Regions from separate parts of the Bradyrhizobium sp. WSM4872 genome, predicted to be linked through region 1. Evidence: predicted binding sites of a transcription regulator. Region 1 holds the regulator's gene; each other region holds the start of a gene.

Evidence for each region. Region 1 encodes PhoB, which activates phosphate uptake and scavenging genes when phosphate is short. Its sites were predicted from a motif close to TGTCATNNANCTGTCAT; they were not measured.
Region 2: the regulator PhoB is predicted to act here: its motif matches at 1,169-1,185, upstream of AC0L3C_RS24930 (DUF2794 domain-containing protein).
Region 3: the regulator PhoB is predicted to act here: its motif matches at 2,108-2,124, upstream of AC0L3C_RS16380 (acetoacetate decarboxylase).

What each region holds. Positions count from the first base shown of each region.
Region 1 is NZ_JBVVPT010000028.1:41,936-45,354, forward strand. It holds gene AC0L3C_RS28570 (acetylornithine transaminase) at 1-374, opposite strand, end outside; gene AC0L3C_RS28575 (GcrA family cell cycle regulator) at 830-1,342, shown strand; gene phoB (phosphate regulon transcriptional regulator PhoB) at 1,571-2,278, opposite strand; gene phoU (phosphate signaling complex protein PhoU) at 2,293-3,009, opposite strand; gene pstB (phosphate ABC transporter ATP-binding protein PstB) at 3,020-3,419, opposite strand, start outside.
Region 2 is NZ_JBVVPT010000021.1:54,936-58,354, reverse strand. It holds gene AC0L3C_RS24935 (GNAT family N-acetyltransferase) at 199-729, shown strand; gene AC0L3C_RS24930 (DUF2794 domain-containing protein) at 737-1,105, opposite strand; gene AC0L3C_RS24925 (DUF1223 domain-containing protein) at 1,649-2,425, opposite strand; gene acnA (aconitate hydratase AcnA) at 2,660-3,419, opposite strand, start outside.
Region 3 is NZ_JBVVPT010000010.1:94,180-97,598, reverse strand. It holds gene AC0L3C_RS16390 (carbohydrate porin) at 1-6, opposite strand, end outside; gene AC0L3C_RS16385 (transporter) at 29-1,045, opposite strand; gene AC0L3C_RS16380 (acetoacetate decarboxylase) at 1,156-1,935, opposite strand; gene AC0L3C_RS16375 (patatin-like phospholipase family protein) at 2,191-3,366, shown strand.

The DNA of each region.
Region 1 (3,419 bases):
CGATAGCGGTCGGGATGGCCCTTCGCGGCGTGATAACGGCGCACGACCTTGATCACGCATTCCAGCGCTTCGGCGCCGGAATTGCAGAAGAACACGAAGTCCGCGAAACTTTCATTGCACAGGCGCGCGGCGAGCTTTTCGCCGTCCGGGCTCTGGAACAGGTTCGACATGTGCCAGAGCTTGGTCGCCTGCTCCTGCAACGCCGCGACCAGCGCCGGATGGGCATGGCCGAGCGCGTTCACCGCCACCCCCGAGGTGAAATCGAGATAGCGCTCGCCATTAGTCGCGATCAGCCAGCAGCCTTCGCCACGCTCGAAACCGAGGTCGGATCTGGCGAAAACGGGGAGCAAATGCGGCGCTGCGCTGTTAGTCATGGCGGTCACTTGAATGTTGCGGACGGTGTGAGCGTGCATTGCGCAACGCACCATCGACCGGCCCGGAAAACGAAACGTGCCGCCTCTTGAGGGCGGCACGCACGACTATCTTAGGCCTGGTGAAACGGGTGTCAATGCCGCCCGGAAAGCCTCGCGAAACGCTGAATCCGTAGTCTTGCGGTGCCGATTTTGCGGGATTTAGCCACGGAACATGTGGAAGCGAGTCGGCGGACTCTTGCGCGGGAGTCACGCCATATTGTAGCGTTTGGATTGTCAGATACGACATCTCGTGCAGTGGTTCTGATCTTTAAGTCCTTATGTACCGGCGTAAACGTTCGGGCGTTCAAGACGCGCCCGGCGAGCCTTAAGGGATTCTGGCGGCACGGGTTTTTGAAGGCTTAGGCATTCGCTGCGAGGCCCCAGGATGGCTGGCGCGCAGCGAGGGAAAGGGTGCAATGACGGTTTTGACCTGGTCCGATGATCGCGTCGAGCAGCTGAAAAAGCTCTGGGAGGCCGGACTTTCGGCCAGCCAGATCGCGGCGGAGCTCGGCAATGTGACCCGCAATGCCGTGATCGGCAAAGTGCACAGGCTCGGCCTTTCGGGCCGCGCCAAGAGCCCTTCGTCGGCAGCGCCCCGGCCGCGCAAGGCGCGTCCCGCGCAGCACATGATGCGGGTGAGCCGCCCGATCTCGCGCGGCAACACCGCGCTGGCGCAGGCCTTTGAGGTCGAGGCTGAGCCGGATCCGGTCACATACGACAACGTGGTGCCGATGAGCCAGCGGCTGTCGCTGCTGGAATTGAACGAGGCGACCTGCCACTGGCCGGTCGGCGATCCCTCGAGCCCGGACTTCTTCTTCTGTGGTGGCCGTGCGTTGTCCGGCCTGCCCTATTGCGCCCAGCACTCGCGCGTCGCGTACCAGCCGGCATCGGATCGGCGCCGCGCACCGGTGAAGCCGGGTCCGCGGTAATCACGGCAAGTCGTCGCGCGAAGACAGTTCAACAATTTCAGTGTCGTCCTGGCGAAAGCCAGGACCCATACTCCGAGCACGCAGTAGTCGTGCGGAAGGGGTCACTCCGAGTCTTCGCCAAACCACGTTCGGTGGTTATGGGTCCCGGATCAGCGCTCGCTTCGCTCGCTTGTCCGGGACGACGTCGGAGAATTCGGGGACAGCTCGCCAGCAAACAAGCCTGCAACCCTACACCTGCTCCGCCTTGGCAAAACGATCATCCAGCGCGTAGCCGGCGCCGCGGACGGTGCGGATCGGGTCCTGCTCGCGGCCGAGATTGAGCAGCTTGCGCAGGCGGCCGATATGCACGTCGACGGTACGCTCATCGATGTAGATGTCGCGGCCCCAAACGCTGTCGAGCAGTTGCTCGCGCGAGAACACCCGGCCCGGATGCTCCAGGAAGAACTCCAGCAGGCGATATTCGGTCGGACCGAGATCGATCGGCCGGCCCGAGCGCGCCACGCGGCGCTTGTCGCGGTCGAGCTCGATGTCGCCAAAAGCAAGCACGGTGGCGAGCCGCTCGGGGCTCGCGCGCCGCAGCAGGCCTTTCACGCGCGCGAGCAGCTCCGGCACCGAGAACGGCTTGACGATGTAATCGTCGGCGCCGGTCGCAAGACCCCGCACCCGTTCGCTCTCCTCGCCGCGCGCGGTGAGCATGATGATCGGGAGCTGCTTGGTCTCGGGACGGGTGCGAAGCCGCCGGCACAATTCGATGCCTGACAGGCCCGGCAGCATCCAGTCGAGCACGATCAGATCGGGGATGTGCTCCTTGAGGCGAGTGTCGGCGTCGTCGCCGCGCATCACCGTCTCGACGTCATAGCCGTCGCCTTCGAGGTTGTAGCGGAGAAGCTCCGTCAGAGCTTCCTCGTCCTCAACCACCATAATGCGTGCGCCCATCGGGTCGTCGCTCCTTAAGTGTTCGGTACCGTGTTGGCGAAGGTCGTCATGTCGCCCTTCGGCCGCTTGTCGGTGATCGCCTGTCCCTCGATCATGTAGAACACGGTCTCGGCGATGTTGGTGGCGTGGTCGCCGATCCGCTCGATGTTCTTGGCGCAGAACATCAAATGGATACAGAACGAGATGTTGCGCGGATCCTCCATCATGTAGGTAAGGAGCTCGCGGAACAGCGAGGTGCAGATGGCGTCGACCTCCTCGTCGCCCTTCCACACCGCCATCGCCGCCGGCAGATCATGCGCGGCATAGGCGTCCAGCACCGACTTGACCTGCTGCTGCACGAGGTCGGTCATGTGCTCGAGGCCGCGAAACAGCTTGAGCGGATGGAAGTCCGTCTCCAGCGCCGCGACGCGTTTGCCCATGTTCTTGGCGAGGTCGCCGATGCGCTCGAGATCGGTCGCGACGCGCATGGCGCCGACGATCTCGCGCAGGTCGACCGCCATCGGCTGGCGGCGGGCGATGGTGAGGACCGCACGCTCCTCGATGCGCTTCTGCAGCGCGTCGAGTTCTGTGTCGATGGCGACGACGCGCTGGCCGAGCGGGACGTCGCGGCGGATCAGCGCGTCGACGGACTCGACGATCATGCGCTCGGCGATGCCACCCATCTCGGCGACCAGGCGGGTGAGTTCCTGGAGGTCGGTATCGAAGGCCTTTGCGGTATGTTCAGAACCCATGTCGCGTCTCCTAGCCGAACCGGCCGGTGATGTAATCCTGCGTGCGCCGGTCAGTCGGCGACGTGAAGATCTTGCTGGTGTCGTCGAATTCGATCAGCTCGCCGAGATACATGAAGGCGGTCTTGTCGGAGACGCGCGCCGCCTGCTGCATGTTGTGAGTGACGATCGCGATCGTGTAATCCTCGGACAGCTCCTGGATCAGCTCCTCGACCTTGGCGGTCGAGATCGGGTCGAGCGCCGAACAGGGTTCGTCGAACAGGATCACCTCGGGCCGCACCGCGACGGTGCGGGCGATGCAGAGGCGCTGCTGCTGGCCGCCCGAGAGCGACAGGCCGGAGGCGTTGAGCTTGTCCTTGACCTCGTTCCACAGCGCGCCGCCGCGGAGTGCCTTTTCGACGCGGCCGTCCATC
Region 2 (3,419 bases), on a different contig from region 1:
CCCCGGCCGAAAGGCCGGGGTTTTTGTTTGGGCGTGATGTTCCCTCAACCACCGTCATTGCGAGGAGCTCTTGCGCCGAAGCAATCCAGAGTCCCTCCACGGACGCATTCCTGGATTGCTTCGCTTCGCTCGCAATGACCACGTGGAGAGGCCGTTTCGCCTCTTCCAGCGGTCCCGGTAAGGCTTTAATCTTGCCCCATGTCCGCACCCGAAATCAGGCCCACCCTTGAGGCCGACCTCCCCGCCATCACCGCCATCTACCAGCAAGCCGTCCGCGAGGGCACCGCGACGTTCGAGCTGGAGCCGCCTGACCTTACCGAGATGACGCGCCGCTACCGCACGCTGATCGACGGCGGCTATCCCTATTTCGTCGCCATCCTCGACGGGCGCGTCGCCGGCTACGCCTATGCCGGTGCCTACCGGCCACGGCCGGCCTACCGCTTCACGGTCGAGAACTCGATCTATCTCGATCCGTCCTTCCACCGCCGCGGCATCGGCGCGCTCCTGCTGGAGCGGCTGATCGTCGAATGCGAAGCGCGCGGCTTCCGCCAGATGATCGCGGTGATCGGCGATTCCGCCAATGCCGGCTCGATCGGCGTGCACACCAAGGGCGGCTTCAGGATGATCGGCACGCATCCGAGCGTCGGGCTGAAATTCGGCCGCTGGCTGGACACGGTGATGATGCAGCGCGATCTTGGTGAGGGCGCGACTACGGTGCCGGAGAAGTAAAGCTTCCTCAAACCACCGCCAATTTGCGATCGATCACCAGGAGCACGCGCTCCAGCTCGTGGCCGCGGCGCAGGATCAAGCCCGTCGCCGAGATCACGCTGTACATGCCCTGCTTGCGCGCAAGGCGCGGATCCTTTTCGATACGATAGATCGGCACTTCCGAGGCGCGGCGAAAGACCGAGAACACGGCGCGATCCCTGAGGAAGTCGATGGCGTAGTCGCGCCACTCGCCGTCCGCGACCATCCGGCCGTACAGATTGAGAATACGATGCAGCTCGAGCCGGTTGAACGTCACCCGGCTCAGTTGCGCATTCGAAGCGGCGGGGCGCGCCGCCGCGCGCTGTTCGCTCGGATCGGCATCCTCCGACAGACTCATAGGCCGCCTCCTGTCGCATCAGCATGACCGCGTCCGCGAAGACCGTCCCCGGAACCGCGGATCATGACAGTTGCATGATCGCGCCAACTGTTCCCCACCGCAAGGCCCTCGAAAGGGCTCTGGAATCCGGAGCAATCCGCATACACGCAGCGGTGGAACTCTGTCGCGGCAAACCGTCACGGGATCGTTAGCAGGAATCATAGTGTCGCCGCTTTTCCGCCAAGCGACTGCCGCCCTGCATTGCGAAAAGACCTATGTGCGTTGACCCGGTCCTTTCGGTTCCGGATTCCTCAGCCCCCAGCCCCCCGGGGCCGTCAGGATCGGGTCTGTTCGCACGACAAGGAGGGCCAACGCGAGTTGGTCCTTTTTTGTTTGTGTCGGGATGTTTCTCACTCGCTGTCATTCCGGGCGCTCCTCTTGGCGCGAGCCCGGAATCCATTTCTCAGCTCGGATGGTGGATCGATGGATTCCGGGTTCGCGCTTCGCGCGCCCCGGAATGACGAGAGACAAGTTGTCTTGAGATGATCTTGAGTGCGCTGCGCGTCAGTGCAGCGACGTATACGCCGCGCCCAGCATCGGCCCCGGCTTTTCCCGGCTGCCGTCCTGGACATAGACCACGGCACCGTCGACGCCGTCGCGCGTGAGGTTCTCGATCGGCACCGTCCAGCTTTCCGGGCGGCCGGTCCAGTCGCCGACCTTCAGCAGGTTGCGCACCACGTTGTGATAGATCACCTGCTGTCCGCGATTTTCGCCGCGGCTGATCGCGATCGGCACCGACTTCGCAATCGAGCAGATCCAGACCTCGCCGTGGGACGCCGTCGGCTCGTTGCTCGCGGCCACCGAGACGTTGATCTGCTTGCCCGCGAGCGACATCGTCACCGGCACGCTCATCACGCCCGTGCCCTTGTCGGTTTTGCCGATGGCGCTTTCGATGCCGGTGCGGTCGCTGCCGACGACATGCGTGGAGCCGTTCACCACGACCTGCGGCGTGTAGACTTCGCGGTCGCCGCGCATGCGTGAATAGGCACGCTGCCGTGCAGAGAAGCGCGAATCGGCCAATGTGTCCTTCCAGCCGAGATAGTCCCAATAGTCGATCGGCATGCTCAGCGCGATGATCGAGGGATCGCGGGAGAGGTCGCCGATGATCTTGTCGGCCGGCGGGCAGGAGGAGCAGCCCTGCGAGGTAAACAATTCGACAACGGCGCGGGGATCAGCTTCGGCAGGACGAATGACGGCGACGATAGCACAGAGACCAAGGGCTCCCGACCAGAGGGCGCCGGACCAGCGTGAAACCAGATGAGAAGCCGTCATTATTGTCATGTCGAACGCCGCACACCATTGCTCGTGAGAGGGAAATCTTACCGCCGGATGGTCACCGTAGTCTTACGGGCCTCGCACTTTCGTCCGCCAAAGTAACCGTCCAAAGCGTGAGGTTCTCCGCCGGGCGGGCCCATCTGAAGCCTGCCGCAAACGCGTGAAGGCGGCCTTGTGATAGGCCGCCTTCGTGTAACCTACTACTCACTTCGCAGTGAGCCACCGTTCACAAGTCCGCGCTTACGCCGCGAGCTTGCGCAGCACGTAGTGCAGGATGCCGCCGTTGCGGTAGTATTCGAGCTCGTCCAGCGTATCGATGCGGCAGAGCAGCGAAACGCGCTGCAGCGAACCGTCGCCGGAGACGATCTCCGCGGTCAGCTTCTGGCGCGGCTTGAGCTCTCCGACGAGGCCGCGCAGCGTGACCTTCTCGTCGCCCTTCAGGCCGAGCGACGACCAAGAGGTGCCGTCCTCGAAGGTCAGCGGCAGCACGCCCATGCCGACCAGGTTGGAGCGGTGGATGCGCTCGAAGCTCTGGCAGATCACGGCACGGACGCCGAGCAGACGGGTGCCCTTCGCGGCCCAGTCGCGCGAGGAGCCATTGCCGTATTCGGCGCCGGCGAACACCACCAATGGCACCTGCTCCTGCTGATATTTCATCGCGGCGTCGTAGATCGACATCTGCTCGCCGTCGGGCCAGTGCTTGGTGAGACCGCCTTCCGGAATATTGCCGTCGGCGCCCTTCAGCATGAAGTTCTTGATGCGGATGTTGGCGAAGGTGCCGCGCATCATGACTTCGTGGTTGCCGCGGCGCGTGCCGTACTGATTGAAGTCGGCCGGACGCACCTGGTGCTCGCTGAGATATTTGCCCGCGGGCGAGGTGAGCTTGATCGAACCGGCCGGCGAGATGTGGTCGGTGGTGATCTTGTCGCCGAACATGGCGAGGATGCGGGCCTCGACGATGTCGGTGACCGGCTCCGGCTCCTTCTTCATGCCTTCGAAA
Region 3 (3,419 bases), on a different contig from region 1:
GATCACGGCTGATACCGGTTGGCGTACGCTATTTGAAAATGCCGGTACGCCGCATGAAGAGATAGGCCGCACCGACCGACGAGGCCATCAGGAGCGCCGCCCAGAAAAATCCGCTCTCGACATCGGTCAGCGGCAGGCCCTTGGTGTTCATGCCGAAGATACCGGTGATCAGCGTCGGCGGCAGCAGCAGCGAGGTTACGATCGAGAGCGTGTGGAGGTGGTTGTTGCTTTCCTCCTCGTTCTTGAAACGCAGCTCCTCCTCGAGCAGGCGGCTGCGTTCGCGCAGCTCGACGATATCGTGGTCGAGGCCGTCCAGCCGCTGCGCCAGCTTGCCGGCCTGGATTCGCAGGTCCGGCGACAGGTGGTCGGTGTTCTTCTGGTCGAGGCGATGGAACAGCGTACGCAGGCCGGTGAGCTGGCGATGCAGCCTGACGCAGGTCCGGCGCAGCCGGCCAAGATTGCGGCGCATCTCCGGCTTGGCGTCGTCGGCCAAAATCCGCTCCTCGATGTCGTCGATCTCCTGGCCGAGCTTGTCGGCCATCCTATCAAGCGTGTCGGCGACCTCGTCGACGATCTTTTCAAGGAGATGGGCGACGTTGTCGACGCGGTAGCCGCCTTCGAGCACCCGGCGTGTCGCATCCGCCGAGCACAGCGCCTGATGGCGGCCGCTGATCAGGAGCCGCTCGGTCATGGCGAAGCGCAGGAACGCGGTCTCCTCCGTCGCGCTGTCGATCTCGCGCACGAGGTCGGAGAATACGCCGTAGACGCAGTGGTCGATGACGTGAAGCTGCTGGAAGGTGTCGCTGGACAGCAAGAGCTCGCGCGCGAGCGGCGGCAGCTGTGACGCGGCGATCCACGGCCGTGCGCGCGTGTCCGTGAGGTTGAAATGCAGCCAGAGCCGGCCGTCGTGACTGAACTCGATCGGCTGGTCGATCGGCAGCGCCTCGGCGCCGCCGTCGCCGTGGAGGCGGAATGCCCATACCAGGCCGGGAATGCAAGGCACGGAATCCGATATCGCGCTGACAAGCTTAGCCGGCTCAGCCATGACCAACCCCAACCGTCAACGAACGCCCCGCTCCGCAAGATGGCTGACGGCATCTTCCGGACCCTCGCGGGTACTCAATTACGGCATTGTTACAGTTTGATGATAACGCCCTACTCCGCGGCCAGCCCGGTGGTGGCCAACTCGGCTTCCCTGATGTAGTCGTGCACGACGCGGCCGAACGGCAGCGTCAGGTCGGCGATGTAATGATGCGCGCCGAGGCAGCGGCGGACCGGGAAATCGGCTACGGGGGCATTGACATGCGGCACCAGATGCAGCCGGCCGGGCCCCATCCAGGAGCCCTTCGGCACGATGTCGATGAGGTTGATCGCGACGAGCTGGCAGATCTCGAGGCGGCCGTCGACGCCGGGGGTCATCTTCAGATTGACCTGCGTCTTCGACAGCGTCGCCCGGGTCAGGTCTCCGTTGCCGGCCATGCTCTCGTGCTTGTAGCCCATCGTGCCCATGGCGACGAGCTGGCCGGCATATTCCAGCGTGCCCGTCAGCGTGTCCTTGACGATCTCGAGTTTGGGATGGGCGTATTTCTTGGGAAAGCCCCATATCTCGCGGCCGGCTGCGATCGGCGGATCGTCGTCCAGATACATCTGCGAGACGAAGTTGACCTCCTCGCCGTGCAGGCGCGCGGGGATGACGAGGCCAGACTCGGTGTAGCTGCCGAAGCCGGACGAGTCCGGCATCCTGATCCATTCGTAATGCACGATCGGCTGGTCGATCGGCTCCAGCGGCTCAGGCAGGCCGGCGCGGATCAGCTCCGGATCGGTCTCGTAGGTGATGACGAGGAATTCGCGGTTGACGAAGCGATAGGGCCCCGCCGGATAGCTCGGCCCAGCCGCCGGCATGGATGGAAGCCTCAGTAAATCTTCCCTGCGCATCGCCGGTCTCCTCTCGTGGTGCTCATGTGATGCCCGCCCGGCAGCGTCAGGCGGCGATGCAGATTGCTAGCCGCCGTCATTGACTGCGATGTGAAGGATTTCCGTCATCCGCACGACCGCAGCCATTCTTAGGGCGCTCATGGTGCATGCAAGCGATGCATCGGCGCCAGAATGTCATCACGCCGTCACCGCCCGACGCAATCGTTTGGCCTCTGTCATTGAAGCATGATCTCCATGCTTGCCAGGAGGCACACCATGGACGCCCGAACGTCGCAACCGGCTCATCAGACCCATCAGCCTCCCTCGCGAGGCTGGCGGCCCGAGCGCTGCGACCGCGTTGCGCTGGTGTTGCAAGGTGGCGGCGCGCTCGGCGCCTACCAGGCCGGCGTCTACCAGGCGCTGCACGAGGCCGGCATCGAGCCCGACTGGGTCTGTGGCGTCTCGATCGGCGCGATCAACTCCGCCATCATCGCAGGCAACAAGCCGGAGAAGCGGCTCGAGGCGCTGCGCATCTTCTGGGAGCGCATCACCAACCGCAAGATCTGGCACTACACGCCTGACGGAGACATCTTCCGCCAGTGGCGCAATCTCACCAGCGCGTGGATGACGTCGGCGATGGGCCAACCGGGCTTCTTCAGCCCGCATCAGGTCAATCCCTGGCTGAGCCCGGTCGGCGCCCGGACCGCCACCAGCTATTACGACACGATGCCGCTGAAGGAGAGCCTGCTCGAGCTCGTCGACTTCGACCTCATCAACGAGAAGAAGGTTCGCTTCGCGGTCGGCGCCGTCAACGTGCTCTCCGGCAATTTCATCTATTTCGACAATTCCCATGACGAGATCGAGCCGGAGCACATCATGGCTTCCGGCGCCCTGCCCCCGGCACTGCCGATGGTACGGATCGGCACCGATCATTTCTGGGACGGCGGCATCGTCTCCAACACGCCGCTTCAGCACCTGCTCGACCAGGAAGACGCGCTCAATTCGCTGGTGTTCCAGGTCGACCTGTTCAGCGCACGCGGCGTGCTGCCGCGCTCGATCCAGGACGTGATGGCCCGCCACAAGGACATCATGTATTCCTCGCGCACCCGCCACAACACCGACGTCTACCGCCGAACCCACAACCTCAAGGTCCTGCTCTACAAGGCCTTGGCCAAGCTGCCCGACGAGCAGCTCTCCGAGGAGGAGCGCAAACTCAAGTCAAGCCTGCGCCACATGCCGGAGATCGCGATCCTGCATCTGATCTACCAGCAGAAGGCCTACGAGGGCGACGCCAAGGACCACGAATTCTCGGGCACCTCGATGCGCGAGCACTGGACCTCCGGCTACGAAGACACCAAGCGCACCCTCAAGCGCCGCGACTGGATCAAGATGCCCGACGAAGGCATGGGCCTCGTGGTGCACGACGTGCACCGGGAGACGGAGAGCGCGTAGCTCTATCGTCCCGTCGCGATCACCCAATTCCCGTTCCCGGCTTGCAGGCACAC